DNA from 3 places in the Massilimicrobiota sp. SW1139 genome. Region 1 is predicted to be linked to each of the others. Evidence: a T-box and tRNA genes for the amino acid it is inferred to sense, from the RefSeq annotation. Region 1 holds a T-box; the other regions hold tRNA genes.
What was found. A T-box is a leader RNA that pairs with one kind of tRNA and senses whether it is charged. The one in region 1 lies ahead of leuS (leucine--tRNA ligase), so its partner is inferred to be a tRNA-Leu.
Positions count from the first base shown of each region.

Region 2: it has a tRNA-Leu gene. The T-box ahead of leuS (leucine--tRNA ligase) is inferred to sense a tRNA for this amino acid. The anticodon was not compared.
Region 3: it has a tRNA-Leu gene. The T-box ahead of leuS (leucine--tRNA ligase) is inferred to sense a tRNA for this amino acid. The anticodon was not compared.

Region 1 is NZ_SJOR01000020.1:23,977-34,989, reverse strand. Features, by position in the region: gene E0K96_RS10015 (M42 family metallopeptidase) at 1-734, shown strand, start outside; gene E0K96_RS10010 (patatin-like phospholipase family protein) at 734-1,576, shown strand; gene E0K96_RS10005 (S1C family serine protease) at 1,694-2,797, shown strand; gene E0K96_RS10000 (hypothetical protein) at 2,841-3,701, shown strand; gene E0K96_RS09995 (hypothetical protein) at 3,704-4,117, shown strand; gene sspI (small acid-soluble spore protein SspI) at 4,112-4,303, opposite strand; gene E0K96_RS09985 (M48 family metallopeptidase) at 4,426-5,028, shown strand; gene E0K96_RS09980 (TrmH family RNA methyltransferase) at 5,025-5,750, shown strand; T-box leader at 5,796-6,001, shown strand; gene leuS (leucine--tRNA ligase) at 6,037-8,433, shown strand; gene E0K96_RS09970 (DUF3737 family protein) at 8,565-9,455, opposite strand; gene E0K96_RS09965 (hypothetical protein) at 9,480-9,716, opposite strand; gene E0K96_RS09960 (3'-5' exonuclease) at 9,804-10,364, opposite strand; gene E0K96_RS09955 (CidA/LrgA family protein) at 10,489-10,842, shown strand; gene E0K96_RS09950 (LrgB family protein) at 10,835-11,013, shown strand, end outside.
Region 2 is NZ_SJOR01000021.1:19,339-30,351, reverse strand. Features, by position in the region: gene E0K96_RS10160 (deoxyguanosinetriphosphate triphosphohydrolase family protein) at 1-232, shown strand, start outside; gene metA (homoserine O-acetyltransferase MetA) at 294-1,226, shown strand; gene E0K96_RS10150 (glucosaminidase domain-containing protein) at 1,361-3,271, shown strand; gene E0K96_RS10145 (cadherin-like beta sandwich domain-containing protein) at 3,285-4,697, shown strand; gene E0K96_RS10140 (NUDIX hydrolase) at 4,713-5,135, opposite strand; gene pepV (dipeptidase PepV) at 5,235-6,605, shown strand; tRNA gene E0K96_RS10130 (tRNA-Leu) at 6,668-6,753, shown strand; tRNA gene E0K96_RS10125 (tRNA-Leu) at 6,766-6,851, shown strand; gene E0K96_RS10120 (Tex family protein) at 6,903-9,056, shown strand; gene E0K96_RS10115 (arsenate reductase family protein) at 9,057-9,398, shown strand; gene E0K96_RS10110 (AAA family ATPase) at 9,476-10,411, shown strand; gene E0K96_RS10105 (DUF58 domain-containing protein) at 10,576-11,013, shown strand, end outside.
Region 3 is NZ_SJOR01000007.1:11,392-22,404, reverse strand. Features, by position in the region: gene E0K96_RS05500 (septation ring formation regulator EzrA) at 51-1,790, opposite strand; gene rpsD (30S ribosomal protein S4) at 1,950-2,555, opposite strand; gene E0K96_RS05490 (plasmid pRiA4b ORF-3 family protein) at 2,844-3,674, opposite strand; tRNA gene E0K96_RS05485 (tRNA-Leu) at 4,000-4,084, opposite strand; gene E0K96_RS05480 (DNA-3-methyladenine glycosylase I) at 4,128-4,673, opposite strand; gene E0K96_RS05475 (RsmF rRNA methyltransferase first C-terminal domain-containing protein) at 4,756-6,078, shown strand; gene E0K96_RS05470 (HD domain-containing protein) at 6,075-6,524, shown strand; gene trxA (thioredoxin) at 6,536-6,844, opposite strand; gene E0K96_RS05460 (ABC transporter ATP-binding protein) at 6,960-8,816, opposite strand; gene E0K96_RS05455 (ABC transporter ATP-binding protein) at 8,818-10,551, opposite strand; gene E0K96_RS05450 (MarR family winged helix-turn-helix transcriptional regulator) at 10,594-11,013, opposite strand, start outside.

The DNA.
Region 1 (11,013 bases):
AGGGTGTCATGGCTCTTAAACAACAGACACCTAAAGAAAAGGTGCTTACTGTAGATGACTTATATTTGGATGTAGGAGCTTTTTCTAAACAGGATGTTTTAGATATGGGAATTGGTAAAGGTGATCCTGTAACGCCTGTATCTGATTTTATCATGATGCAAAATGAAAAATGTGTGCTTTCCAAAGCATGGGATGATCGCATTGGAGTCGCAGTCATGGTAGAAGTTATGAAACGTTTGCATCATGAAAAGATTTATCCCACTCTTTATGTAGCAGGAACAGTACAGGAGGAAGTGGGATTACGTGGTGCTAAAACTGTGGCACAAATGGTTCAACCGGATTTGGCTTTAGCCATTGATGTGACTTTTTCGTATGATCTTCCTGGCGGGGAACAGGGCGATGTCAGATTGGGAAATGGTGTCGCATTATGTGTGATGGATGGCAGTGTGATTGGTCATACTGGCTTATTAAAACAATTAGAAAATATTTGTCGAAATCACCATATTGCTTATCAGCTTGATATGGATTTGGCAGGTGGAACAGATTCAGGAGAGTTAAGTAAAGTGGGACAGGGTGTCATGAATTTAACTGTTTCTATTCCGACACGTTACATGCACTCTCATTATACGATGATTCATCTTGATGATTTTGAAGCGACTGTTGATATGCTAGTTGCTTTCTTAAAGGAATTTGACGAAGACATGTATATGTCTATGGTGGAGGATAAACGTTAATGGGGGCTCTTGTATTAGAAGGTGGAACTTTTCGTCCTATTTTTTCTAGTGGAGTAATGGATGCATTGAATGATCATGGTGTTGATTTTCCTTATGTTATTGGAGTATCAGCAGGTATTACAGACGGTTTTTCTTATGTATCTAAGCAGCCAAAACGTAATTATGATATTTTAATGAATCATCGTCATGATAAAAGATATGTGGGACTTCGTAACTATTGGCATGATCGTAGTTTATTTGGATTAAAGTATGCTTATGAAACGATTCCTAACGAAATCTATCCTTTTGATTGGGATACATTTTTAAATAATCCAGCTCAAGTGAAAGTTGGTGTGACTAACGCGGAAACAGGTCAATGTGAATATTTGGATGGGAAACAATTAGATAAAAAATGTACAATGTTGAAAGCAACTTGTGCCATTCCTTTTGCTTTTCCAGTTATTTCTTTAAATGGTAAGAAATATTATGATGGTGGAATCTGTGATCCTATTCCAGTTAAAAAAGCTATGGAGGATGGACATCAGAAACTATTGATTGTCCTAACGCGACCTAAAGGATATCAAAAAACACTATCAAAGGCTAATGTTGTTGCGAGTCGTTTATTGAAGAAAAAATATCCTCAACTAGTACAACCCTTATTAACAAGACATCTTTTATATAATGAAACATTGGCTTATTGTGAACAGTTAGAACAACAGGGACAGGCGATTATTTTAAGACCAAGTGAAGAACTTCAAATTGATTCTTTTGAAAAAGATTTACAGAAGATTGATCGTATTTATCAATATGGCTATCAATTAGCTTTAGAACATATGGAAGAAATCAAGAAACTCCTTGAATAGACATTATTTTGACATTTTCACACATTTTTAAAATAATGTTAAGGTATTTATATATTATATTAAAAATATAAAAAGAAATCATCTGATGATGGAAAGGAAAGATAAATGATGAAACATATGAATAAAAATAAGCTATTTAAAATCTTTGTTGTGTTATTATTGATTGTATCATTAGGATGTAATGGATTTTTGATGTATAAAGTCTTAGGGAATCAGGGAAGTGGTCATTCTGCTTCTTCATCTAATGCGACTGTTCAAACAGTTAATTATGATGTGCAATCTGATTTAACAGATGTTATTGAAAGTGCCAAGGAATCCGCTGTTGGTGTTGCAGTTTATCAAAATAACCAACTTGCTGGTAGTGGTAGTGGTGTCATCTACAAAGTAGATGGAAAAACAGTATATGTCATTACAAATCACCATGTTATTGAAAATGCTCAATCTATTGAAGTCATCTATTCTAATGGTGAATCAGTGAGAGCTGAATGTTTAGGTAGTGATGAGTATGGTGATATTGCTGTTTTGAAAATGACAGTTAATTTTGATGTATCAGCTTATAAGGTTGGAGATTCTGATTTATTAGAAGCAGGAGAACCTGTTCTTGCTGTGGGAAGTCCATTAGGTATTGAATATGCGGGAACAGTCACTCAAGGGATTGTATCTGCTCCATCAAGAACAGTATCTGTTGATTTGAATAATGATGGTAGAGAAGACTGGGATATGAATGTTATTCAGACTGATGCAGCGATTAATCCAGGGAATAGTGGTGGAGCATTAGTCAATGCTGCTGGAGAATTGGTTGGTATTACATCTATGAAATTACTTTCTGAAGAAGTTGAAGGTATGGGCTTTGCTATTCCAATTAATGATGCTGTTAAATTAGTTGAAGAAATTATTAAAACAGGTAAAGTGAATCGTCCAACTATTGGGATTTCAGCTGTATCGTTAGATAGTTATTCTTCATATGAACTTTATATGTATCGTATTCAAACAAATTTAAATAAAGGAATCTATGTTGCTGATGTACAAAGTCAATCACCAGCGAGTCAAGCAGGTATTCAAGTAGGAGATGTCATTACACAAATTGAAGGTAAAGATATTGAATCATATAAGGATTTCTTGACGGAACTTTATTCTAAAAATCCTGGTGATACGATAAAATTAACAATTAATCGTAATGGTTCGACATCTTCAGTCAATGTCACTTTAGGTTCTTCATAAGGAAAGCGAAAAGGTCTTTCCTTTTTTTTGTAAAAAATATATAATGGGTGTTGGTGATGGTATGAATAATGAAGTCAAAAAACAACTTACTTTATCATTGATTTTACTCACTCTTTTAATCGCAACACTGTTTTTCTGGTATCCTAATTTTATGTTTCATACATATGTAGAAAGATTAGATTATCAGTATTGTTTGCGTGGTGAAAATGATGAATTTGTTGTTGATGGATATCAATTTTATCAAGATGGTCAAACACAGGGATATGGTCATGCACGCATTACGCCTTTAAAATCGCAAGTTTTTAAAAAGAATGATGAAGTAACATTGACTTTGATTTTATCCCAGGAACATCAGTTATCTCAGAAAATTAAGATTCAAAATGATGATCAGGTCGTGACATTAGATGAACAAGAAAGTGAAGATGTCTTTTTAGAAGAAGATATTCAAAATGCAAAACTGCAAATATCAGTCAATCGTCAAAACAAAACGACTTATGATCAGACAATAGAATTAAAAAATCAAGATATGTTGACATATACTTCAGCAAATAAAGATTATACATTAACCAATGTATATGTGACTGAAAATTGGTTAAAAACAGGAGTTTTTTCAAGTAAAGATCAGGATCTTGCTAAAGAATATCCTTATATGATTATTAATTATATGTATTCTCATGAACAGAATCATGAAGTGAATATTAATGATTATGAAAGATTTGTTTATTTAAAAGGAAAAACAGAAGATTTTTTAAATGATCAGATGGAAGAAATTGGATATTATGATGGTCAAGGATCATTATTTGATATGCAGTTATGTTGTGTAATAACATTAATGAAAAGTGAAGATGATTTGCATCCTTATACTTTTACATTACCTTTAAGTCCTATTCAAAAAGGAGAATAACTATGACACCAGGAAAAAAAGATAAAATGACATTATATATGTTGAGAAATGCTTTATCTACTTTGGTTATTGCTTTTATATCTTTTATGATATCATTGATATCATATTATGAATGTTCATTTCTTGAAGCTATTCAACGATTATTTTTAGTCAATATTTATACAACATTATCTTTTTTATTATTATGGTTATTGGATTATATGATTTTTGAAATATCAAAAATCATATTTGATACTTATGAAAATATTCTGACATATAAATTTATTCTTATTTTATGCTTGATTGCGATTATTTTGTTCTTTGTTCCAATGTTGGATTTATTTCAATGGAATTTCATTTTCTTATGTCTGTTTATTGCATTAAGACAAGTGAAACAATTATATATTCATAAAAAAAGACCATCAAATGGTCTATAAAAGAGCACTCAGGCTTTGTAAAAAATGTTGTTTAGAAGTCTGATCCAAAGAATTATAGTATTCTTCAAAAAGAACACCTAAACCAACAAGAATTGTTTCTTCTTGAGAAGCAATACCTTCATCAATCGTTTCTTGGAGTTGTGCTGGAGAAAATCCTTTGAGATTCATTAAAAGTGCTTCACGCATTTTATCAGTCCTTTCTTATATAATATGGGATAAATATTTTGATTTATACAGGGAGTTTTATGAAAGAGTATCAAATCTTATTAAATGGTGAAACTATAACATATCAGTTAACATATAAGTATATGAAAAATATACGAATGCGTGTTAAAGATGGAATGTTATATGTCAGTGCACCTTATGGAACACCATTAGAATATATTGAAAAAACAATACAGACTTATCAAAAACGCTTACTGAAACAAATCAATACTTATCAGCCTTATGCTCAATATTGTGATAATGGATATGTCTTGATTTTTAATCAGCGATATCGTATTGTTTTACGTGATATAGGAATAAAAAAATGTCAATTTCATCATCGGGATATTTATGTTTATCATCGTGATATACAAGCATGTATTGAAAAAACGTGTCGTCAAATATTACATGATTACATTGAAGAGAAAATCATTGCTTATTTGGCTTATGATTTTGATTTAGATATGCCTTTGATTGAGATTAAAAAATATAAGAGTCGATGGGGAAGCTGTTATTATCGTGATCATCGTGTTTCTTTTCATTTAGGACTTATTCATTTGGAAAAAGAACTTATTGATTATGTCATTCTTCATGAACTCGTACACTTTTTACAGCCTAATCACTCTGCTTTGTTTTATCAGGAAATAGCTCAAAGAATGCCTTGTTATCAGGAAATTCAAAAACGTTTAAAGGAGAAGCATACATGATTACATCTATACAAAATGAAACAATAAAAAAAATCATGAAATTGAAACAAAAGAAATACCGTGATTTAGAAGATCGATTTTTAATTGAAGGGTATCATTTGGTTGAAGAAGCTAAAAAAGCCAATTGTATTGAAACAATTATTACAATGCTTCATGAAACATTTGAAGAACCAACGATTTATGTATCTTCCAATGTCATGGAAAAGCTCGCTTTTACAAAGACACCACAACCTATTATGGCCATCTGTCATAAACCACATCATCGTCTTTTCAATACCAATCATCAGCGTTATCTGTTATTAGATAATATTCAAGATCCTGGTAATTTAGGAACAATTATCAGAACAGCATTAGCACTAGGCTATGATCAAATTATCATGTCCTATAATAGTGTGGATTTATATAATGATAAAGTCATTCGTGCAACACAGGGAGCACTTTTTCAAATGTCCATCTGTCAAATGGATTTGATAGAAGCTATCACGTCACTCCAACAAAATGATGTCAGAGTTTATGGAACATCATTACATCAGGCACAACCTATTCATCACTATCAGCCACAAGACAAAATGGCTTTTGTGTTAGGTAATGAAGGACAGGGTGTTTCTCAAGCTGTTTTAGATGCATGTGATGCTCATTTATATATTCCTATTCAAGCGATTGAATCTTTAAATGTTGCGATTGCAGGAGCTATTGTTATGTATCATTTTCCTAAAATTTAAGAAAAGATTTGCAAAATAATAAACATATGATATAATATCTTGTGTTTAGAATCGATGAAAAGGAGTAGTAGTTGTTGATACTTTTTAGAGAGTCTATGGTTGGTGGAAATAGACAGGTTAGACAATGAACTCGCCTTGGAGATACAAAGATGAAAAGAGTAGTCTTTGTCGTTAACTGCGTTAAAGTTTTGAGAGCATATATGGATTCCATATATGAACTAAGGTGGTATCGCGATCAAGTCGTCCTTAGAAGGACGGCTTTTTATATTATAAGGAGGGATAAATGATGCCATTTGATCATCAGGCCATTGAAAAAAAGTGGCAAAAATATTGGGATGAACATCAGACTTTCTATACTGATGTTTGGGATTTTTCAAAACCTAAATACTATGCTTTAGATATGTTTCCATATCCATCAGGACAAGGATTACATGTTGGACATCCTGAAGGATATACAGCGACAGATATTATGTCACGTATGAAAAGAATGCAGGGATATAATGTTTTACATCCAATGGGATTTGATGCTTTTGGATTACCAGCTGAACAATATGCGATTAAAACAGGAAATCACCCTGAAGGATTTACACGTCATAATATTGAAACTTTTACACATCAGTTAAAGATGTTAGGTTTTTCATTTGATTGGGATAAATGTATTTCTACTTGCGATCCTGATTATTATCATTGGACACAATGGATTTTTAAACAACTTTATGAAGATGGTTTAGCTAAAAATGTGGATATTCCAGTGAACTGGTGTGAAGAATTAGGAACTGTTTTAGCTAATGATGAAATCATTGATGGAAAAAGTGAACGTGGGGGATACCCAGTTATTAGAAAGAATATGAAACAGTGGGTTATTGATATTCCTGCTTATGCTGAAAAATTATTGGCTGGTTTAGAGGATGTTGATTGGCCTGAATCTACTAAAGAAATTCAAAGAAACTGGATTGGAAAGTCTATTGGCGCTCATGTGCATTTTCAAGTTGATGGACATGATGAACAGTTTACTGTGTTTACAACACGTTGTGATACGCTTTTTGGCGCAACTTATTGTGTGTTAGCTCCTGAACATGAATTGGTGGCTAAGATTACAACACCACAGCAAAAAGAAGCGATTGAAGCCTATGTGAAAGTCTGTGCTACAAAATCTGAATTAGAACGTACTGAATTAAATAAAGATAAAACAGGTGTCTTTACTGGTGCTTATGCGATTAACCCAGTGAATCAAAAGAAAATACCTATCTGGATTTCAGATTATGTTTTAGCAGGATATGGAACTGGTGCTATTATGGCGGTTCCTGCTCATGATGATCGTGACTGGGAATTTGCGAATAAATTTGGCCTTGAAATTATTCCAGTGCTTGAAGGTGGAGATGTCACAAAAGAAGCATGGACACAGGATGGAAATCATATTAATTCTGATTTCTTAAATGGTATGAATAAAGAAGATGCCATTGAAACAATGATTCAATGGTTAACTGATCATCATTGTGGTGAAAAGAAAGTGAATTATCGTTTAAGAGAATGGATCTTTGCACGTCAAAGATACTGGGGAGAACCAATTCCAGTGATTAATTTTGATGATGGCACTTCCGTTGCATTATCAGATGATGAATTACCATTGATTTTACCACCATTAGAAGATTACTCACCTTCTAAGAGTGGGGCATCACCATTGGATAAAGCTACAGACTGGGTGAATGTCACTGTGAATGGAAAAGCTGGAAAACGTGAAACAAGTACAATGCCAGGAAGTGCGGGAAGTAGCTGGTATTATATGCGATATATTGATCCACATAATGATCATGCGATTGCTGATAGAAAGTTATTGGATCACTGGTTACCAGTTGATTTATATGTTGGTGGACCAGAACATGCTGTTGGACACTTATTATATTCTCGTATGTGGAATCGTTATTTATATGATAAAGGATATTTATCACATCCTGAGCCATTCCAGAAATTATATCATCAAGGTATGATTTTAGGAACAAATGGTGAAAAAATGAGTAAATCTAAAGGGAATGTCATTAACCCTGATGATATTGTTCAAACTTATGGGGCTGATACATTAAGAGTTTATGAAATGTTTATGGGACCTTTGGAAGCAAGTAAACCATGGAGTGAAACAGGTGTTGACGGTGCTAGAAAATGGTTGGATCGTGTGTATCGTTTGATTGTAGAATCTGATAAATTAAGTGATGAAAATGATCATTCATTAGACTTTGTTTATCATTCTACTGTTAAAAAAGTCACTCATGATTATGAAACATTAGGATTTAATACTGCTATTTCACAAATGATGATTTTTGTTAATGAAGCTTATAAAGCTAAAACTGTTTATCGTCCATATGCTGAAAACTTAGTCAAAATGTTAAGCTGTATCGCTCCACATGTCTGTGAAGAAATGTGGCAGTTACTTGGACATGATGAAACATTAGCTTATGAACCATGGCCAACATATGATGAAGCTATGTTGGAACAGTCAACAATTGAAATGGCTGTACAGGTTAATGGAAAACTTCGTGCTAAAATCACTGTGAATAAAGATGAAGATGATGAAGTCGTGAAACAGGAAGCTTTAGCTCAAGATAATGTAAAAACACATACTGAAGGAAAGAATATTGTGAAAATTATTGTCGTGAAAAATAAGATTGTCAATATTGTTGTGAAATAAAAATATTGATTTATAAACATGGAATGAAGAGAGAAGTGAATTTCTAAAAGTTAAGGTATCTTAATTGCAGAGATTCACTTTTTTAATGTTCAATTATTGATAACAAAAAACGCTAACTTTTCAGTTAACGTTTAACAACAGCATTGACAAATAGATGGATTGTTTATAGGGGCTTGTCTGATGATCACTTGACCATTTGTTTCCATAACAGCATCTTCATTGATGATTTCACCAACACTGTCAACCGTAATTGTTCCTGATTTGACATTTTTAATAGAATCAACATGTCCTTTGATTGTTGCCTGTACATCAGAATATTCAAATGCTAAATCGCAATCAATCATTTCACAATCAATGAGTTTCAAATTTTCACAATAACATAATGGTTGTGTTCCAATGATCTGACAGTTAATGAATGTGACATTTTTTGAAAACCACCCTAAATATTCACCTTTGACAACAGAATCTCTAACAATGACGTTACTGCTATGCCAGAAGGCATCTTTTGTATCTAAATAAGAATTTGTAATTTCTAAGTCATGCATATACTGGAAAGAATATTTTCCTGCAAATTTCAAATGATCAATTTTAACATGCTGACTATGGAGTAACATATATTCAGAATGAATTTCACTATCTTTAATAGAAATATCCTGGCAGAACCAGCCAAACTCTGGTGATTGAATCTGACAATTTGAAATAATTGTATCACTACATTCTCTTAAAATTTTTATACCTTGAATATCACAAGAATCAATCAAACCATGATGAGAATACCAGATAGGAGCTCTTGTTAATTCATCTAAAGAGCTGTGAATTAATTCATAACCCTGTACATGCCATAAGGGATAACGAAGCGAAAAAGTACAATGATCAACTCTGACTTGTCTTGTTTCTTTTAAGACAGATTCTCCATCTTGAGGACCAGCAAAAGTACAGTTTCTCACTTCAGTATTTTGTATATTGTATAAAGCTCTTTCTTCATCAAAAGTTTGATTTTCAATAATCTGTTTGATTTGCATGATATTGACCTCCTTTAAGAAAGCTTATGCTTTATTTTGAATATTTTTTAAAGTGTAAATCAGATAATCAAGATGATCAATTTTCTTTTGTTTTTGATGCACTTCATCTAGAATTTCATATCTTTTCTTTTTTAAAAAAAGGAAAAGAAATTCAAAACGATGATTTTCAAAGTCATCAACAAATTCTTGAACTTGTTTGGATGAACATCCCATATCTTCTAAACTTTTTTGAATATCTTCTTTGGTAAGCATTTGAATCATATGAAAGCCTCCTTGACTATATTCTATATATAGACATTATAAAAATCAAATACTTATAATGGATAGTCAGCTATGCTTTTGAGGTATTTATATGGATATATGTTGTCTAATTATTTCTTTTTTAAGGTGTTCATAAAGTTCATATGTAGATATGCAATCTGCTAAAGAACGGTGTTCATTTGTGGAAAGCCCTAAAAATTCTACCATGTCTGTTAAACGATGATGGGGCATTTGAGGATAAACCTTTCTACAAAATTGAACCGTATCCATATATTCATTAGATAAATTGATCTGAAAATGATTCGCAATAAAATTAAGATCGAAAGCTGTATTATGTCCAATAATTGGATCGTATCCAAGAAACTGCAAAATGTCATCTTGAACAGAAGAGAGAACAGGCATATCCTCTACCATTTGATTATCAATGCCAGTGAGTTGAGTGATAAAAGGACTAATATTCTGTTGGGGATTGATTAATTGGCTATAACGTTCAACGATTTCTTTGTTTTTGACCTTTAATATTCCAATTTCAATAATTTTATCTTTTTGCCAAGATAAACCTGTTGTTTCGATATCTAAAACACAATAATCATCAATGATTTTTTTAACATAATGCCCTCTTTTATAATATTGTTTTTGATAAGCCATTGTGATCACCTCAATTCTATATTTAAATCTATTCAATATAAAAATGCAAATGAATTTATAAAAAAGTATAATCATCAGTCAAATCATGTTATAATGTTGCACGGTATCACAACAGGAGGTCGTTATGAAATATATACATCAGTTTCTTATTATTATGTTGATTTCATTTGTAGGAGAATTATTGAGCTTTTTACCATTACCTATTCCAGCAAGTGTTTATGGATTGTTGATCATGTTAGTTGGTCTTTATACAAAAATGATTCCATTATCAGCAATAGAAGATGTTGCAGATTGGCTGATTTTGATTATGCCTGTTTTATTTGTTCCATCTGCTGTTGGTTTAATGAATGTCAAAGAAGAATTATTTGAAAACATAGCTGTGATTATGATTGTTCTTGTTATAAGTACAGTCATTGTAATGGTAGTGACAGGGAAAGTTGCACAATATATGATAGAAAGGAAAAATATCAATGAATAATTTATTGATTGAAACATCTTATTTTGGCATTGTATTAAGTTTATTAACATATTGGTTGGCTGTTCAAATAAGAAAGCGATGGTCTTATTCTCTTTTGAATCCATTATTAATCAGTGCTTTTTTGACTATCTTTGTTTTATATGTTTTAGATATTGATTTTCAGACATATAA
Region 2 (11,013 bases), on a different contig from region 1:
AGATTTAAAGCAGGATTTAAAACAATATCCAAAGTTAATAGGTCATTATTTAGCGTGGCTAGAAAAATACGCTGTTATAGAAAATTATTCGAGAAAAAATGAATATCATAATCATGTTGTTTATGATTTTATCCATGATTCTCAAGCTTTTGAAAAAAGTATTATAGATTATCTAGCAGGAATGAGTGATGCATTTATTATTCAGCTTTTTAATGAGTTGATTTCTTTTTAAAAGATATTCAAGTCTTTTATGAAATATGATAAAATGAAGCGAGAAATGAGGGGAAATAATTATGCCAATCAAAATACCAGATAATTTACCTGCTGCTAAAATATTAAAAGAAGAAAATATATTTATTATGAGTGAAACACGTGCAACAACACAACGCATTAGACCGTTAAAGTTATTAATTTTAAATATTATGCCTACCAAAATTGTAACGGAAACACAATTATTAAGATTATTATCTAATACACCTTTACAAATTGAAGTAGATTGGATTCACATGGCAAGTCATGAGTCTAAAAATGTTTCAAAAGAACATTTGTTAGCTTTTTATAAAACTTTTGATGATATTAAAGACAATAAATATGATGGTTTAATTATTACAGGAGCACCAGTTGAAAAACTTGAATTTCAAGATGTGGATTATTGGGATGAATTGACAACATTATTAGAATGGTCTAAAACACATGTCTTTAGCAGCTTCTTTATTTGCTGGGCAGCACAGGCAGCCTTACATTATTTTTATGGTGTTTCTAAGTATCTATTACCACATAAATTAACTGGTGTATATTTACATCATACGAATGTTGAAAAAATGCAAAGAAAAATTTTGCGAGGTTTTGATTATCAATTTTATGCACCTCATTCACGTTATACCAGTGTATCTAAAGAAGATATTGAAAAGATAGATGACTTAGATATTTTAGCTGAATCAAAGGATGCAGGAGTTTATATAGTTGCTTCAAAAGATGGATCACGTTTTTTTGTGACTGGACATCCTGAATATGATCCTGATACTTTAGATAAGGAATATAAAAGAGATTTGTCTAATCCAGATATTATCAGTGAAATGCCAAAAAATTATTATTTGAATGATGATGTCAATAATGAAATACAAGTCAAATGGCGTTCTCATGCTTACTTGATTTTTGCAAATTGGTTAAACTATTATGTTTATCAGGAAACACCTTATAATTTGGAAGATTTAAAAGAAAGATGATATTTATTAGCAGATTATGGGAAATCTGCTAATAAAATCGTCTTTTTTTGTTGAAAAAGCCTAAAATCAATTGAATTTTATGTGACCTTCATATATAATTTTATTCGGAATGTAATGAAAGAAGGGGTGTTTTAATGAGAAAAAAAATCTGTCAATTGTGTATGTTAGTTATCTCATTAACATTAGTTATAGGGTTAGTTATAAATGTTTCAAATCAAAATAAAGTAGAAGCTGAGGATGAATCTATTCCTACTGATGATAGTTTTTTTGTAATTAATGAGGATGGTGAAATTGAATTTATTGATCCTACTGAAGAAGACATGAAACAAATTAAAGAGGAAAACGAAAACCAAGAATATAAAGTTGTAGTCAATGATGGTGAAAATGAAGAAGTCATTGCTGAGTATGACAATTATGCTGATGCTGAAGATACATTTGATCAAATTACTAATCAAGAAGTTTTAAATAAAGTAGCTCGTTTTAGTGTTGAGTCATCAACTAATGATATTAATACTGATGATGTTCAAATATTATTAAATGATGAGCCTTTAGCAAGATCGAATACATATAATATTGTTAAGTTTAAAAGAACTGTTAAGTATAATAGCAGTGGAGACGAATATGTAGCAAATATTAATTACACAGAAGTTGATACTAATCGTAGTGGGTACTTAAATCCAACATCAGTGGCAGATGCTGCTTATATTAAGATGGACGGTAGTAGCTATATATGTAAAGTTGGAGGAGTAGTTATAAAGGTTAAAGCCAGTGATGTTGCAGGTACACCTACTTATCAAGAAGCCGACAATAATAAAAATTTAAGTTATTATACAGTAAGTGGTGGTAAATTATATCATTACTATTCTTATTATTTATCTGCATCTAATATATCTCGCTATTCAACAACGGTAGGATATAAACCATCTTATTTAGATTCTGGAGAGAAATATTATAGCTATGATGGGCATTATTTTTATACTACCTTTGAAAAAATGATTAATGATTATAGAAATAATACATATAAAAATTCTGTGAATTATAGTAATCCATACTATAATTATTATCAGTATGTATCACTACGTTCTAAAACAAATTTATCTGCTGAGCAGTTAAATAACAGAATTAATAATAAAGTTAAAATACCAACATCGTCTAAGATGTATAATAAAGCACAGGCTTTTATCAATGCACAAAACAAATACGGTGTAAATGCTTTGGTTATGTTTGGGATAGCTTGCAATGAAACGGCATATGGTACAAGTAATATAGCAAAAACAAAAAATAACTTATTTGGATTGAATGCGGTTGATTCAAGCCCTGGGCAAAGTGCAAATTATTTTACAAGTGTCGAGCAATGTATCAATGAATTCGCGTATGAATGGATGTCTAAAGGATATTTAGATTCATATGATAGTCGTTATAGAGGTCCTCATTTAGGTGATAAGCATAGTGGTTTGAATGTCAAATATGCATCTGATCCTTTTTGGGGAGAAAAAGCTGCTTCACAAGGGTATTCAATCGATACATCAAAAGTAGATTATAATCATTATTCAATAGGAATTGGCACTGCTGATGTTATAAATGTCTATAATCAAGCAAATCCTAAATCTACGATTTTATATAATTCTGAAGCTGTAGTTTCAAGTGGACAATCTGCTGATGTATATGATTATCCATTACTTGTTTTAGGAAAAGTAACTGGTAGCGATGGACAAACATGGTATAAAGTACAGACTGATGTTCCTTTAAATGAAAGTAGAACAAAAAGAGATGTTAATGCATTATATGATTTTTCTAATCATTATGGATATGTGAAAGCAAATGAAGTAACGCTATTAGGACAAGTAGAATCTACTTATTCTAAGGGAGATGTTAGTTTGGATGGGAAAATAAGTCCAACAGATTATGTTTTGGTAAGAAGATATCTATTAAAAACTGTAACTTTATCATCTACTCAAATAGAAGTTGCTGATATGAATAGTGATGGGAAAATATCGCCAACCGATTATGTTGGTATTCGAAAGATTTTGTTGAATTTAAACTGAAAGGAATTTTAGAATGAAGAGATTTTATAAATTATTATTATGTTTATTTATATTATTTGGAACTTTGGTAATTAATACATCAAAAACATTTGCAGCTGGTGTTAGTTTATCAGCATCTAGCACATCTATAACTATCGGACAAACAATCACTTTTACATTGAGTGTTACTGACTGCTATGCACTTATTAATAGTGCAAGTTCAAATAATGGAAGTGTTTCTGGAGGAAGTGGAGATATTGATGCGTTAGGAGAAACTAAATATGTTACTTATAAAGTTACTCCTACTTCAGTAGGAAGTGGTTCTTTTACAGTTAGTGGAGTATATTCGGCTTATACAGGGTCTTCTGAAGATCAATCTTTTAGTAAAAGCATTAGTTTTGATGTAAAAGATAAAAGTTCTTCAGGTGGAAATCAAAATTCAAACTCTAGTTCAAGCACAAATAGTACACAGTCTACAACAAATACAGCTGAAGAAGTAAAACAAGAAGATACACGTTCAAAAGAAAATTCTTTAGCTAGTTTATCTGTTAGTGAAGGAACTCTTTCCCCTTCTTTTAAGGCTTCTACAACAAGTTATACTGTAAATTTACCTGCGGATAAAACAAAAATTACAATTTCTGCAAAAGCTAAGGATAGTAAAGCTTCGGTTAGTGGAACTGGTGAAAAAAAATTAGATGTTGGTAAAAATACTTTTACAGTAAAATGTACAGCTGAAAATGGAAGTGTAAAATCATATAAAATCGTTGTTAATGTTGATGAAACTCCACTTGTATATACCGAGTATAACGGAAATAAATTAGGGGTAGTTAGAAATTTAGATGGAATTGAAGGACCAAATAAGTCTTTTAAAGAAACTCAAGTTTCTTTAGATGGAAAAGAAATTCCTGCATGGACTAGTGAACAGATGAATAAAACAATTGTTTATTTAGTAGATGAAAATAATGAAAAAAGTTTTTATTTATTTGAAGATGGAAAAGTAACTTCTAAATTTGAGCCTATATCTTTAAATGGTATTAATATGTTCATTGTTGATATTCCTGAAAAAAATCAAAACATTGATGGTTTAAAATTTACTACTTTAAAAATAGAAAAATTAGATATACCAGGTTGGATTTTTGAAGATAAAAAATTTGAGAATTATGAATTAATTTATATCATGTTAGAAAATGGTAATATGGCATATTATCTTCATGAAAAAACAGAAAATACTTTAATGTTATATTCTGATGGATTTTTACAACAATTTGAAGAAATTGGAAATTTAAAGGAAAAGAATTCTTCAACTGAATTAATGAGAAATATTTTTATCGGCACTACAGTTGTATTTGCATTATCAACTGCAGTTGTTGGTTATATGTATTTTAATTTCAAGAAAAAATCTATTTCAGCAATTAAAGATTATTATGACAAGAAAAATCAAGGATAATGAATCCTTGATTTTTTAGTCTTCAATATTCATTGATTCATATTCTTTAAGTGTTGTAATAATGTCATCATAGATTTTCTGATCAACATAATTAAGTAATTCGTCACTAGAAACAAAACGATATTCAGTGTGTTCATGAGAGATTTGAACATGATCATTGGTTGGAATAGCTAAAAAGCCAATACCAACGGTTTGATAGTCAGGTCGAACGGCTGTAAAAGTATACACTGGTTTGATGATTCTCACATCTAAATTTGTTTCTTCTTTTAATTCTCTAATAAGAGCCTGGTGTGGTGTTTCACCATATTCTAATCCACCTCCAGGAAGTTCCCAAAAACCAAGTCCATCACTAGAAGGACGTACTCTTTTGAGAATCAGGATTTTTTGATGATAAATGACAATAGCTTTGACGGTAATATGAAATCTGATATTTTCCATATGTTTATTCCCTCCATTTTATATATCATATCATTTTTTTAACAAAAAGTATCGTTTTATTAAAAATGTTTGCTATAATAATTGAGAGGTGATTTTAAAATGATTGATTTTTTAGAAGAAGTCTATAAAAGAAAAGATAAAATGATAGAAGATATACAGACATTATGTAAAATACCATCTATTTTAGATGAAACAACAGCTAACGAAGGACAACCATTTGGAAAAGCATGTCGTGATGCGTTAGATGCTATGTTAGAAATAGGTGAGAGAGATGGATTTGTTTGTGAAAATGTTGATGGTTATGCAGGACATATTGATATAGGAGAGGGAGAAGAAATTTTTGGTATTTTAGGACATTTGGATGTTGTGCCTTGCAATGAGAGTGGATGGAACAGTGAACCATATGCAGCAACTTTAAAAAATGGAAAGTTATATGGGCGAGGAGTAGCTGATGATAAAGGACCACTCATTGCTGCTTACTATGCTGCTAAAATTATTCGTGAATTAAATTTACCTGTGAAAATGAAAACAAGAGTGATTTTTGGATGTAATGAAGAAAATGGTTCAAAATGTATGCAATATTATTTTACAAAGAAACCTTATCCTTCAATGGGGTTTACACCAGATGCAGAATTTCCTGTTGTCTATGGAGAAAAAGCAGGTGTTAATTTTAAAATAATTGGTGAAATTGAAAACGATAATTTAATAGGACTTTATTCTGGAAATAGAGCAAATATTGTTCCAGAAGTTTGTGAAGCTTATTTAACAGGTTCATATAAACAATATAGAGAATCATTTGCTGAATATTTATCTGCTCACCAATTAGATGGATATGTTGAAGAAGAAGGAAATCATACAAAACTTGTTTTGATTGGAAAATCTGCTCATGCCTCTACACCAGAATTAGGAATTAATGGGGCTGTATATATGTGTCATTATTTATCAACTATATCACAAAATCAATTAGTTCAATTTATTGATCAATATTTTTATAATGATTGTTATGGGGAAAAATTAGGTATAGCTTATACGGGATTAATGGGTCCATTAACAGTGAATTTAGGGGTTATCAATTACAAGGATGGACATGTTAATATGATTATAGACATGCGTGTTCCTCATGAAGTGACAGATGAACAGTTGACAGCAAAAATGCAAAAATGTCTTAACATTTATGGATTAAAAGAAACACATCATTTAGGAAAAGCTTTATATATAGATCCTCAAAGTGAATTGATTCAAAAGTTGCATAATGCTTATGTTGAATTTACAGGTGATCATAATCATCAACCACAGGCTATAGGTGGTGGCACATATGCAAAAACAATGCCTAATTGTGTTGCTTTTGGTATTGAATTCCCAGATAGTGATAATAAGATTCATCAAAATAATGAAGAAATTTCTATTGATGATTTAATGAAGGCAACAGCTATCTATGCAAAAGCTATTTATGATTTGATTAAGGAATAGAGTGAATTCTCTATTCCTTATTGCATAGAAATATGATTTTTGTTATAATATAAACGCTAATTGCAGGCGTGGTGGAATGGTAGACACGCTATCTTGAGGGGGTAGTGGAAGTATTTCCGTGTGAGTTCAAATCTCATCGCCTGCACCATTTTTGTTTTACGCATCTGTGGTGGAATTGGTAGACACGCTATCTTCAGGCGGTAGTGGATTTAATCCGTGTGAGTTCGAGTCTCATCAGATGCACCAATTGATTGAGCATTGTTTATCAATGTGTTTTTTTATTATTGGAGGATTTTTATGAATCAAGAAATTATACAAAAAATGGCTGAAGAATTATCCATTCAAGAACAACAAATTCAAAATGTTTTATCTTTATTAGAAGAAGGAGCTACTGTTCCTTTTATAGCACGTTATCGTAAAGAAAAAACAGGTGGATTAAATGAAGAACAAATTAGAGAAATTTCAAAAGTATATGAATATCAAGTCAATCTTCAGGAACGAAAAGAAGATGTTATTCGTTTAATTGATGAAAAAGGTTTATTGACTGAAGAATTAAAACATAATATTTTAAATGCTTCTAAATTAAGTGAAGTTGAAGATTTTTATAGACCATTTAAAGAGAAAAAGAAAACTAAGGCATCTATTGCTAAGGCAAAAGGATTAGAGCCATTGGCTCAATCGATTTTAAAATTACCTAGAACTTTCGATTTGGAAAAAGAAGCTCAAAAATATTTAAATGAGCAAGTATTAACTATTGAAGAGGCTATTCATGGAGCCAAAGATATTATTGCAGAACAAATAAGTGATGAACCACGTTATCGAAAATATACAAAAGATATGATTTATAAGACAGGTATGATCTCTTCTCATGTCAAAAAGAAAAATCCTGATCAAGAAGATGGGATTTATGAAATGTATTATGATTATCAGGAAAGGGTTCAGTATATTGCATCACATCGAATTCTTGCGATTAATCGTGCTGAAAAAGAAAAGGTGTTAACAGTTTCTATTGATATTGATACAGATCGCTTCATTCAATATATTTATAATGGTGTTATGCGTAGACGTGAATCTTCGCTAGATACTTTTATTGAAGATACTGTTAAAGATGCATTTAAACGTTTGATTTTCCCATCTGTAGAAAGAGAAGTTCGTAATGAATTAACAGAAAAAGCACAGGAACAGGCATTAAATGTTTTTTCAGTAAATTTGGAAAATCTTTTATTACAGGCACCAATGAAAGATAAATATGTATTAGGGGTTGATCCGGCTTTTAGAACAGGATGTAAATTAGCGGCTATTGATCCAACTGGTAAAGTGTTAGATATTCATAAAGTTTTCATTACTATACCTAAAGATGATTACACTAAGGATGAAAAAATATTACTGTCTATGATTCAAAAATACCAAATTGAAATTATTGCCATTGGAAATGGAACTGCCAGTCGCGAAACAGAAAGCTTTATAGCGCAGTTTATTAAGAAATATAATCTAGATGTACAATATGTCATCGTGTCTGAAGCGGGAGCTAGCGTTTATTCTGCAAGTACAATTGCTAAGGAAGAATTTCCAGATTATCAGGTAGAAGAAAGGTCAGCTGTTTCTATTGCCAGACGTTTACAAGATCCTTTAGCAGAACTTGTTAAAATTGAGCCAAAGGCTATTTCAGTTGGTCAATATCAACACGATATGAATCAAAAGAAATTAACAGAACAGTTAGATTTTGTGGTAGAAAAAGTTGTCAATCAGGTAGGAGTCAATATTAATACAGCGTCTCCTTCATTACTACAATATGTATCTGGTTTATCAATCTCTACAGCTAAAAATATTGTGAAATATCGTGAAGAACATGGTAAATTTACATCTCGTGAACAAATTAAAAATGTAAAAAAACTTGGAGAAAAAACATATGAATTGGCTGTTGGATTTTTAAGAATTCTATCTGGTAATGAAAAATTAGATGAAACGAGTATTCATCCAGATAATTATAATGATGCGAATCATCTTTTAGAGTATCTTCATTTACAAAAAAATGATATTGGTACAAAACATGCAAAAGATGTGATTGAACAAGTATCTATTCAGCAGATTCAAGAAGATTTACACTTAGATTCTTATTTAGCTGAAGATTTAATAGAAGCTTTTATATCTCCACATCGCTCTCCTCGTGATGAATATAATGTTCCTATTTTACGAAAAGATGTTTTAAAAATTGAAGATTTGAAAAAAGGAATGAAATTACAGGGAGTTGTGAGAAATGTTGTTGATTTTGGTGCCTTTGTTGATATTGGATTAAAAAATGATGGTTTAATACATATTTCTAAAATGTCATCTCATAAAGTGAAACATGCTTTAGATGTATGTCATGTTGGAGATATTTTAGATGTATATGTTTATGATGTTGATTTGAAGAAAAAAAGAGTAGCTTTATCATTAATGGAGGTGGCATAAATGGAATTTATATATTATCCACGTTGTAGTACGTGTTTAAAAGCTTTAAAAAAGCTTAAAGAACAGGGAATAGATGTGACATTACGAGATATTGTCAATGAAACACCGACTCAAGAAGAATTACTGTGTTGGATACGTCAAAATGGAAAAGGAATCAAACCATTTTTTAATACATCTGGAAAACTTTATCGTGAAATGAATTTAAAAGATAAAATAAATGATATGAATGAAGATGAAGCAGCATTGTTATTATCTCAAAATGGTATGTTAATCAAGCGTCCATTGCTTATTGATGGTGAAAAAATTATTATTGGATATCAAAAAGAAATTTATGAAAAATAGATTTCTTTTTTTATTATTTATTTTGAAATGATTTTATATCTGTTATACTAAAAAAAGATAGAAAGAGGTGAAAAGATATGAATCAAGAAATGAAACAAACAGTCAACGAAATCAAAAAAGCTGTTGTTGGGAAAGATGAGGTTATTATTCAAATATTGGTTACTTTACTTTCTAGGGGACATATTTTGCTTGAGGACATTCCTGGTGTTGGAAAAACAAATCTAGCATTAGCATTATCAAAAAGTTTACAGCTAGATTATCACCGTATTCAATTAACACCAGATATTATGCCAAGTGATATCGTTGGATTTACGATGTATAATCCACAGACACAGCAATTTGAATATAAAGAAGGAATTGCTTTTTGTCATCTTTTATTAGCAGATGAAATGAATCGTACATCTAGTAAAACACAGGCAGCTTTATTAGAGTTGATGGAAGAAGGACAAATGACTGTAGATGGAAAAACATATGTATTACCTCAGCCATTTTGTGTCATTGCTACACAGAACCCTTTTGGCTCTGCTGGAACGCAACTATTGCCTGATTCTCAAATGGATCGTTTTATGAGTCGATTAAGTTTAGGTTATCCTCAATTTGAAGAGGAAATAGAAATAATGAAACAACGTCAAAAATCTAATCCTTTAGATGATATACAATCAGTTTTATCACCTGAGATGATACTACAATATCAAAGGATGATTGATCAGATATATGTTCATGATGATATTTATCATTATATTATGCAAATCATTACTGCAACACGTTCACATTCTCAAATTGAACAAGGTGTATCGCCACGTGGTTCTTTAGCTATCATGAAAACAGCTAAAGCCTATGCATTTTTAAATGATCGTGATTATGTGATTCCGCAAGATGTCCAATATGTTGCACCAATGGTTTTGGCTCATCGTTTCATACTGACATATGAAGCTAAAATGAACAAAGTCTCTTCATATCAGATTGTAGATGAAATCTTAGAATCAGTTGGAGAACCTCAATTAAAAGTATGAAAAACTTATTAAAATATTTTTGTTTTCTTGCTTTTTTATATGGATTATGGCGTTTTGTTTCAGGGTATTTTTCATTTTTATTGTTTTTGATGGCTTTTTGTTTAATATGTATATGTCTATTGCTTAGTATTATTCCAATGCGAAAAACAACAATCTCAATAAAAATGCAACAAGCATATTGTTTGCGTGATGAAACTATTAACCTGAGTTTTTGTCGTCAAAGTGTTACACCTATCCCATGTGGTCAGATTATAATTGAATATCAAATGATAGATGCTTTTTCTCAAATTGTAGTTGAAAAAAGCGTATGTCTTCATGATCAGCAAGTAGATGTAGAGATTCCTTGTCCTCATTGTGGTCATTATACGATTCAGGTTCAGAAAATAAAATGTTTTGATTTATTACAATGTTTTTCTTTTTCAAAAACTGTATCCATACAAAATTCATTTGATGTAATGCCACATTACCATCTTGTAGATGTATCTGTTCATCAGGTTCATCAATTGGATGAACAAGAAGAAAATTATTTGACAGATCAAAAAGGCGATGATTATAGTGAAATTTTTGAGATTAGAACATATCGTGAAGGTGATGAACTTAAG
Region 3 (11,013 bases), on a different contig from region 1:
TATGTATATATACCATTTTTATTAAGAAAAAGCCACTAAAAAAGTCCAAATTAGGACTTTTCGCTTGTTTTTTGAATTAAATTTTCATATGAACCTGGCTGAATCTTTTCAATAATATCTACTGCAGTTGATAAAGCCTTTGTATATTCGCCATTTCTAAATAAAACTTCTGCCTTTGTTAATTCAGTATTCACCTCTAAAAAAGTAGAACGATAACGATTTCCAAAAACAATAGCTTCTTCAACCATTTCAGCTGTAACAATTAAGTTATGGACATTATCATATAATTTATAAATAATATCTCTTGCACTATCAACACGTTTAGATAATTCAGACAATTCCACTGGACGATGCATACGATAGGCTTGAATCTGTGCTGCTTTATCGTATGAATCCTGAATATAATCTTTGTAAGATTCATTGATCATAGGTAAGTGTTTATTCTTAATTTCAGATTTGATTTCCAATAATACAATATTAATATTTTCTAACTCATCAATAGCACGCTGTTCCTGTAAATATAAATGATCACGAAATGCAAAGAATGAATTTAAGTCATCCTGATGAGTCAAAGCTGCATTTTTTATCTTTTCAACTTTGTCAATCATTTGTAAGTAAGAGAAATTACCTGCATTCATTTCTTCTTCTAAATCATAAGATTCTCTTAAAATCTGATCAAAGTCCTTATATTTTTCTTGAATATCAACATAATCTTCATTAATCAGATATAAATTTTCAATACGATTCTGATCAATTAAAGCTTGTTTATACTGATCATAAATCTGGGTAATAACTGTATAAGATTCATCCCATTTTGTTTTAAAATCATCGTATGATTGTTTTTCAACTTCTAAATCTTTAATAATAGCATCAATATCATCAACTAATTTCTGTAAGACTTCACCAACATTTTCTAATTGTAATTGTTGAATATGTTGAGTTGTTGTTTCTAAAGTGGATTGGATGGCCTGATAACGTGCAGATACATTTAACTTTTCTAACGCAAATTCTCCATTAGACATATCTTTAATCAAATTATCCAAATAATGAATCTTTTTAGGAATATACTGTCTGACAATAGCGATATAATCAGGTAACTCCTGTAATCGGGCATTTAACCAGTCTACTTTTTTATCAATATCCTGTGTTAAATTTTTAGCATCTTCAAATCTCTGATTATTCATCATATCTTCAAGCTTTACAAAAGAATCATCAAGATTATTAAAAATATTTTTAATGCCCTTAACAAAATCTTCTACTTTAAAACGGATTGTTTCATAGTGATCTATCAATTGTCGATACTTTTCTTTCACACGAATAATTTCAATTCTTTGAACATTCTCAATTTCAGTAATTTCTTCAATTTTTGCCAGTAAAACCTGAGAATCATCTTCATAGATTTTCAACATACTTTCTAATTCTTTCATTTTAGAAGATATTTTTCTAAGTTTACCATAAAAAAGCTGTTCATCTACTTCATTAACCAATACACCTAATTGATTTTTCTGATAATCTGTAATACGTTCAAATTCCTGAGCATATTCTTCATATTTTTCCAAAACTTCTGGCATATTTTTAGAAATACTATGGACTCTTCCTAAACGATATTGTAATGGCAGTGATTTAATACCATTCATGCGATTTTCCACATCCACAATTAATTTCCTATATTTTCTTAATCTCATTCCCCTATAAAATAAAAGTAGTATTACAAGCGCAACAATACCTATACCTATAAAAATGAGATTACGTATACCTATTTGTTCAATCAATCTCATAATATTATCCATCATTTAAAATTCCTCTCTTTTCCTAAGTTTTATTTTATCATAAATAGAAAGGTATTTCATCATCTTTTTCCAAAATCCTACATAGACAAGAGATATACTGCCATCAAAAGAAAAAAGTATTGAACAAAATAACTGTCCAATACTTTGATATTGATCATCTTATCCTAAACGGTTGTAGTATTCAACGATAAGTGATTCATTGATTTCTTGATTTAATTCTGATCTTTCAGGTAATCTGATGAATTTACCTTCCATTTTATCAGCATCAACTTCAACAAATCCTGGTACATGTGTTTGAGAAGCTAAAGCATTTTTGATAATTTCTAATGAACGAGAACGTTCTTTAACAGAAATAACATCTCCAACTTTAACTTGACAAGAAGCGATATCAGTTTTAACTCCATTTAATAAAATATGTCCATGGTTAACTAACTGTCTTGCTTGTCTTCTTGTTGTTGCAAAACCTAATCTATAAACAATATTATCCAATCTAGATTCTAGTAAACAGAAGAAATTGTAACCAGTAACTCCTTCCATTTTCCCAGCTCTTTTGAATGTGTTATGGAATTGTTTTTCATTAACTCCATACATATGTCTTACTTTTTGTTTTTCAGCTAATTGTAATCCATATTCTGTTAATTTTTTTCTTTTTTGACCATGTTGACCAGGTGCATATGGTCTTCTTGCTAATTCTCTACCAGTTTCTAATGTTGAAAAACCTAAACGTCTAGATTTTTTCCATTGTGGTCCAGTATAACGTGACATTTTCTTTCCTCCTATTGTTTTATTTGGCATAAAACAATAACATGCATAGATCAGTTAGGGTGTGTTTGTACTAAGTATTTCTCTTTGCAGCAAGATACTCTACATCCCTTTGTCACAAACGCATGGGCTAACCCTCTATGTGCTGCTATCATTTATTGCACTAATACATTATAACAAGCTTTTTTATATTGTCAAATATTTTTTTCAATATCAACAGAATATCTATTTTATCTTTATTTTCCATCCTCAAATCACGTTTTTATAGTCTCCATTCAAAAACACAAACCATTACATTTCATATTCATCATACATATAAGCATGTTTTAAAAATTCATAATCATCAAATAAAGCACCATTTGCTGTATCTACATCAAATTCTTCAAAAATAAAGTCATCCAAATTCAAACCTAAATCTTGAATATGCTCAACGAAAGCTTGTCTATCATGATAATACATATCCAAAAGTGAATGTTCATCTTCCCAAATACCAAAGCCTTCTCCAGCCATAATTTCTATATCATGAAGAGTTTGTACATTTGGGTGTTGTTCAATATCTTGAATCTGAATATCAAATATATAATCATCACCAAAATCATACCACAACGAAAAAGTATCCCCCTTTTTCAAATCTAGTTCATCTAAGAAAACATCTGATGCATAATCATCCAACATTTCTTCATCACATTGATCACAACCAAATTTTCCCTGATCAGTTATAAATGTAAAAAGATGAGTACCCTCTGCCTGAAACATGGTTAATATATAATATGCTAATTCATTTAAAGGCATATGATAAGGGATACGTACCTGGCGATGAATATACTTTTCTAACTCTCTAACCACAATACGACATATGACTGTTTTCTTCATTTCAGGAATGGCTTCCATCATATGTTCTAAATATTCCTGTAAAACACCTTCAAACAATTCATCCTGAAATTGAAGCTGATTCAAACATAATGTCATGGCTAACATAATACCTTTCTTTAAAAAATAAGGACTTTCATCTCCTGCTACATTTTCAAATTGACGAATAATATCTTTTAATTCATCAGATCCATTTAAAATAATATCATCATAAATATGATCAACACATCCAAAAATATGATTTTCTAACATATTTTTACACCTCCTGATTTTATTTTACAATATTTCCAAAATATTCATAGAATAACATATGTTTTTGATCTATTTTCTTCACTTTTTCGTCATTTTTTTGCAAGAATATTATCAAATATAGTCATTTTTTCTTTTATCCTGTCGAATTTTATATGAAAATCTATCACGCAAAAATCCTTGAAATAGCTATCAGTCAAACCAATTCATCATCTTGTGTATAAAAATATGTATTGAGCCATAAAAAAATATCGAACAAAATTCTTTATCTTGTTCGATACCTTCATGTTAATGAAAAAGAAATCTTTTTCATGATTTTGTATTCAATTGGTGCCTGAGGTCGGACTCGAACCGACATGACATAGGTCGCAGCATTTTGAGTGCTGTGCGTATACCAGTTTCGCCACTCAGGCAAATCAAATTGCTTATTTATTATATTACATATCTTTTTAAAAATCAATAAAAATCGCAATTTATTTCATGATCATTATATATACCAATAGCCTGCAAATAACTATATATAATTGTTGGACCAACAAAACAAAAACCATGTTTTTTTAAATCTTTAGAAATTTGTGTAGATAGTTCATCACTTGATGGAACATCCTGTGATGTCTGATAATGATGTGGGACCGGTTGAAAATCAACATAAGACCATATAAAAGAATCAAAACTTCCATATTGTTTTTGAATTTCAAGAAAAGCTTTGGCATTCGTTATAATTGCCTTCATTTTTAAACGATTCTTGATCAATCCTTCTGTTTGCATTAACTCATCATATTTTTTTTGATCATATAAGGCAATGCGATGATAATCAAAATGATCAAGAGCCTTATCATATAATTCTTCTTTTTTTAAAACAATATCCCAACTCAGTCCTGCCTGTAAACCTTCTAAAACTAACATTTTATATAATTGCGTTTCATCATGTTGAGGAATACCCCATACATGATCATGATAAGCGATTAAACGCTCATTATAAGCCCATTGACACCTTTTCATAACATCACCGTTTCTTATTTTAACATATCTTTTCTAGTTTACATAGACATTTTTCACTTGTATAATAGCATTGGTGAACAAAATGAATGAATTATTTAAAAATGAAATGAAAACAATATTAAAAGATGAATATGATGATTTTATACAATCATTACAAAAGCCTCCTGTTAAAGCTTTTTATTTAAATCCTTTAAAAAAGGATTGTCTACATTATTTCAATCAGGACGCTATTTCTCCTCATCCAGTTGTACCAGATGGATATTATTTTGATTATGAAAAATACCCATTAGGAAAATCTCCTTTTTTCTCTTGTGGTTTGTATTATATTCAAGAGCCAAGTGCCATGCTTGTCGCTCATTTTTTAGACATTCAAAAAGATGATTATATCTTAGATATGTGTGGGGCGCCAGGAGGAAAGAGCTGTGCAGTGGCCAGTCGATTAGGTCCTCAAGGTTTAATGATTACCAATGATATCAATACATTGCGAGCCAAAATTCTTTCTGAAAATATTGAAAGATTTGGTTTAAAAAATACCATTGTAACCAATTGTGATCCTATTCAATTTACAAAAATTCTTCCTGAATTTTTTGATAAAATCATTTTAGATGCACCTTGTAGTGGTGAAGGGATGTTTAGAAAAGATGAACAAGCTATCACAACATGGTCCCCTGAAAAAGTACAGGAATGTGCCTATATTCAACGACAATTGATTGATCAGGCGATGCAATTATTAAAGCCTGGAGGAATACTGATTTATTCTACCTGTACATATAATACAAAAGAAAATGAAGAACAAATCAAATATATTCTTGAACAATATGATTGTTGTTTAAAGCCACTCAAAAGAAGTCATGGAATGGCTAATGGCATTGGACTAGATGGAGTTGTTCGTTTATATCCGCATCATTATCAGGGCGAGGGACATTTCATTGCCTGCATTCAAAAAAATGGTCAGTCTGTATCTAAAAAATACAAGCCTATGAAACCTCATATTTCTAAACAAAATCAAAAACTGGTTGATGAATTTTATCAGAAATATCTCAACATTCCTACTCCTGATTATCTTTATGACAATCATAATCATATTTATGCTCTCATGCCTCAATTCCCTGATTTACAAGGAATACGTGTTTTACGCAATGGACTTTATCTAGGGGAATGCAAGAAAAACAGATTTGAACCAAGTCTTGCTTTAGCTTTAACATTAACTCAAAAAGACGTCAAACAGTTTTATCGTTTTCATGAAAATGATGATGAAATCAAACAGTATTTGCATGGAGAAGCCATCCAGGGATCAAACCACAAAGGTTATGGTGTCATTTTTGTAGAAGATTATCCTCTTTCTTTTTATAAAGAAAGTCAAGGCTTAGCTAAAAACTTATATCCAAAGGGGTTAAGAAGATGAATCGTTATGAAACATTAAAAGACTATTTCTTTACACATATTGAAGAACAATGTCATGGTATTTATAAGCAAAAAGCTTTACTACACAGCATTCAAGTCTCTACTTTATGTCAAAAACTTGCCTTAGAACAGCACTTAGATGTTGAACTTGCAGGCATCATTGGATTATTTCATGACTACATTCAATTCACTCAACATTCCTCATTCCAGCATGGTCTAAGATGTAGTGAATGGATCAGTAGTATTTTAAGTGAATTTCAGGATGATGAAAAAGCTATTATTCAACAAGCCATTGCTAGACATAGTGAAAAAGATAAAGTTGATGATGTATATAGTGAGATTCTTAAAGACGCTGATGTCTTAGCTCAATATTTTGCTGAAACAGATATTGTTTTATCAGACGAAGGACAAAAAAGACTCAAAAAATATCTCCCAGAAAAAATCTAGGAGATATTTTTTTATTTCAACATATTTTCTAAAGTTTCATAAGGAACAAATCCTAATTGACGATTGACAGCTTGTCCTTTTTTAAAAGTTATCAATGTTGGAATAGATTGTACACCAAATTGCATTGCAAGAGATGGTTCCTGATCTACATCTACTTTCACAACCTTTGCTTCTGGATGTTCTTTAGCCAATTTATCAATACTTGGTGCAAGCATTTTGCATGGTCCACACCAGTTTGCAAAAAAATCTACAAAAACAACATCATTTTGAGCAATAACATTTTCAAATTCCTGACTATTTACATGTAATACTTCTGCCATATGCAGCGCCTCCTTTATCATATTATAGTTTTTTCTTTTATTGATATACTGAAGTTTATCATAGTCTTTCACTTTTTACAACTTATGTGCTTAAAAAGAAAAAGGTCCTAAGACCTTAATCCATTTCAATAGCTCCTGTATACAATTGATAATATTTACCTTTTTGTTTCATCAATGTTTCATGGTTACCTCTTTCAATGATATGACCATGTTCAAGAACCATAATACAATCACTATTTTTAATTGTAGATAATCTATGGGCAATAACTAATGTTGTTCTTCCTTCCATTAATCCATCCATACCCTTTTGAACAAGAGTTTCTGTTCTTGTATCAATAGATGAAGTGGCTTCATCTAAGATTAAAGCAGGAGGATTCGCAACTGCAGCACGAGCAATCGCAATCAATTGTCGTTGCCCTTGAGAAAGATTCGCTCCATCTCCAGTTAACATTGTATCATAGCCATCAGGTAGATGTTTGATAAAAGCATCTGCATTAGCAAGTTTAGCAGCTTCAATACATTCTTCATCAGTCGCATCTAAACGTCCATAGCGAATGTTATCCATAACAGTTCCTGTAAATAAGTGTGTATCTTGCAATACGACACCTAATGAGCGACGTAAATCATCTTTTTTAATTAATTTGATATCAATACCATCATAAGTAATCGTTCCACTTTGAATATCATAAAAACGATTAATTAAGTTTGTAATAGTTGTTTTACCGGCACCAGTTGCTCCAACAAAAGCAATTTTTTCACCAGGATTAGCAAATACATCAATATCATGTAAAACCATATGATCATCAAAATAACCAAAGTTGACATTTTCTAATTTCAAGTCACCTTTCATTTCAACCAATTCTACTTCACCGTTTGCTCTTGGATGACGCCATGCCCAATGTCCTGTACGTTTATCAGTTTCCACCATTTTTCCATCAACAAATTCTACACGACATAATGTCACGATACCTTCATCTACTTCTTTTTCCTGATCTAGCAATTCAAAAATACGTTTCGCTCCAGCTTGTGCCATAGCGATAGAATTGATTTGCATAGACACTTGCCCAATTGGGTTATTAAAACTTCTATTCAATGTCATAAATGCGACAAGTGTTCCGATTGTTAATGAAGAATCAAAACCAGATAATGCCAAAACAGCTCCAATCACCGCACATAAAATATATGACATATTTCCTACCTGAATGGTAACTGGCATTAAAACATTGGCAAATTTATTAGCTTGATATGAACTGTGACGTAATTCTTCGTTAATATCTCTAAAACCTTCAATAGCTTTTTCTTCATGGTTAAACACTTTAACAACTTTCTGTCCAGAAATCATTTCTTCAATATAACCATTGACTTTTCCTAATGTTTCTTGTTGTTTAATAAAATATTTTGCTGAACGTCTTCCAATAGAACGTGAAATAAAGAGAATAATACAAACCATAATGACACTGATCAATGTTAAAGTCACATTTAACATTAACATTGATATAAGGACAGTAATAATTGTAATAGCACTTGAAGTAAACTGTGGAATAGATTGACTAATTAATTGTCTTAAAGTATCAATGTCATTTGTATAAACAGACATAATATCTCCGTGAGTTGTTCTATCGAAATAACGAATTGGTAATGATTCCATGTGTTCAAACATTTCTACACGTAAATCACGTAAGAATCCTTGTGTAACAGACACCATGATACGGTTATATGCATAAGCAAAAACAATTCCTGCCAAAAAGAAACAAGCCATAACAGAAAGAGCAGAAAACAATCCAGAAAAATCAGGAGATGGCTGTCCAATTAAAGGCATAATATAATCATCAATTAATCTTTGTTGGAATACCTGTCCCTGAACACTACAGATAGCCTGCCCAATAATACATATTAAAACAATGACTATAGCTAAACCATAACGTTTAAAGACTTTCTTTAAAAGACGTGCTAAAACATTTTGTTTTTTCATATTATGCTTCCTCCTTTCCTTTTGTCTGTGTTTCATATATTGTACGATAAATATCACTTGTTTTTAATAAATTTTCATGTGTATCAAAATCATCAATAACACCATCATTTAATACGATAATACGATCTGCATTTTGAACGCTTGATACACGCTGTGAAATAATAATTTTTGTCGTATCTGGAATACGTTCTTCAAATGATTTTTGAATACTTGCATCAGTCGCAGTATCAACAGCACTTGTTGAATCATCCAGAATTAATATTTTTGGTTTCTTTAACAATGCTCTGGCAATACATAAACGTTGTTTTTGTCCACCAGAAACATTTGTTCCACCTTGTTCAATATAAGTATTATACTTATCAGGGAAATCTTGAATAAAATCATCAGCACAAGCAAGACGACATGCTTCCTGACATTCCTCTAAAGTCGCATTTTCATTTCCCCATCTTAAGTTCTGTAAAATGGTTCCACTAAATAAGACATTGTTTTGTAAAACAACGGCTACTTCATTTCTTAAAACTTCCAAATCATATTTTCTAACGTCTTCACCACCTACAATGACACTTCCTCGATCAACATCATAAAGACGACTGATTAAGCTGACAAGTGTACTCTTGGCACTTCCAGTTCCACCAATAATTCCAATTGTTTCACCAGAGTGAATGTGGATATCAATATCTCTAAGCACTGGTTCACCTGTTCCATGTTTATAAGAAAAAGTCACATGATCAAAAGTGACAGATCCACTTTTCACTGTTTTTAAGGCATTTTCAGGAGAAACCAAATCTGATTTTTCATTTAAAACTTCTGCAATACGTCTTGCTGAAGCAAATGACATTGTGATCATAACAAATGCCATAGATAACATCATTAATGACATCAAAATATTCATGATATAACTAAATAATGTTGTCAATTCTCCTGTTGTTAGAGTTCCACCAACAACACTCTTTGCTCCTAACCATGATAAAAGTAAAATACATCCATAAACAGCTGTCATCATAGCAGGGTTGTTTAAAGCCAATACAGATTCAGCCTTTACAAATAAACGATAGATATTTTGTGCAGCTCTTTTAAATTTTTCATTTTCATATTTTTCTCTTACGAATGATTTGACAACACGAATAGCGACAACATTTTCTTGAACACTTTCATTTAAATCATCATATTTAGGAAAGACCTGATTAAAATAACGTGTCGCTGTAATCATGATAAATCCTAAAACAATAATTAAGAATCCCATTGCTCCAACAAAAATCAAACTTAATTCATGATTAATCATAAAAGCCATTGTCAGGGCACAAATTAAGTTCATTGGTGCACGAATACACATACGAATAATCATCTGATAAGCCATCTGAACATTCGTCACATCTGTTGTTAAACGTGTAACAAGTCCAGCAGTACTGTATTTATCTATATTAGAGAATGAAAATGATTGAATATTTGTATACATTCCATCTCTTAAGTTAGCAGCAAATCCTGTTGAAGCCTTTGCAGCATATTTCCCAGCTAAAAAACCAGTTGATAAAGTTCCAATTGCAATAATAAACATGATAAATCCATATTTATATACAGCATTAATATTTCCAGCTTCAATTCCTAAATCAATAATTCTTGCCATTAACAAAGGAATCAAAATCTCCAAAATAACTTCGACGATAACAAAAAACATTGTTAAAAAAGAATCTTTTTTATATTGTTTGATTTGTTTCATCAATGTTTTAATAACCATATAACCACCCCTTCTTTAACGATTTTGTAACCAACACGATTTCTAATCAGTAGATTCCTGTTCATTTTTAGACATATTTTGAATCATATGATCCGCAACATCTATAAATGTTTCAATTTGTTGCGTTGTTAAACCATCAGTTAATTTATCATGAAGTTGCATCATAGCCTGATTAATCCATTCATGAATCTCTAAACTTTTTTTGGTTAAAACAATTTTTTTCAAACGTCCATCATAATCTACAGGAACACGTTCAATCAACCCCCTCTTATTCATCAAGGTCAGCATTTCAGAAGTCGTTGAACGATTAATAGAAAATTCCTCTTCAATATCCTTTTGAAAAGTATCCTTGCCTTCACTGTCTCTTAATTGAACAAAACCAATGATCCAGGTTTGCATCATTGTCGCTCTATCATGTTGGGGTCCCAAATGTTTATCCATATTTCTTTTCATTAAATTGCT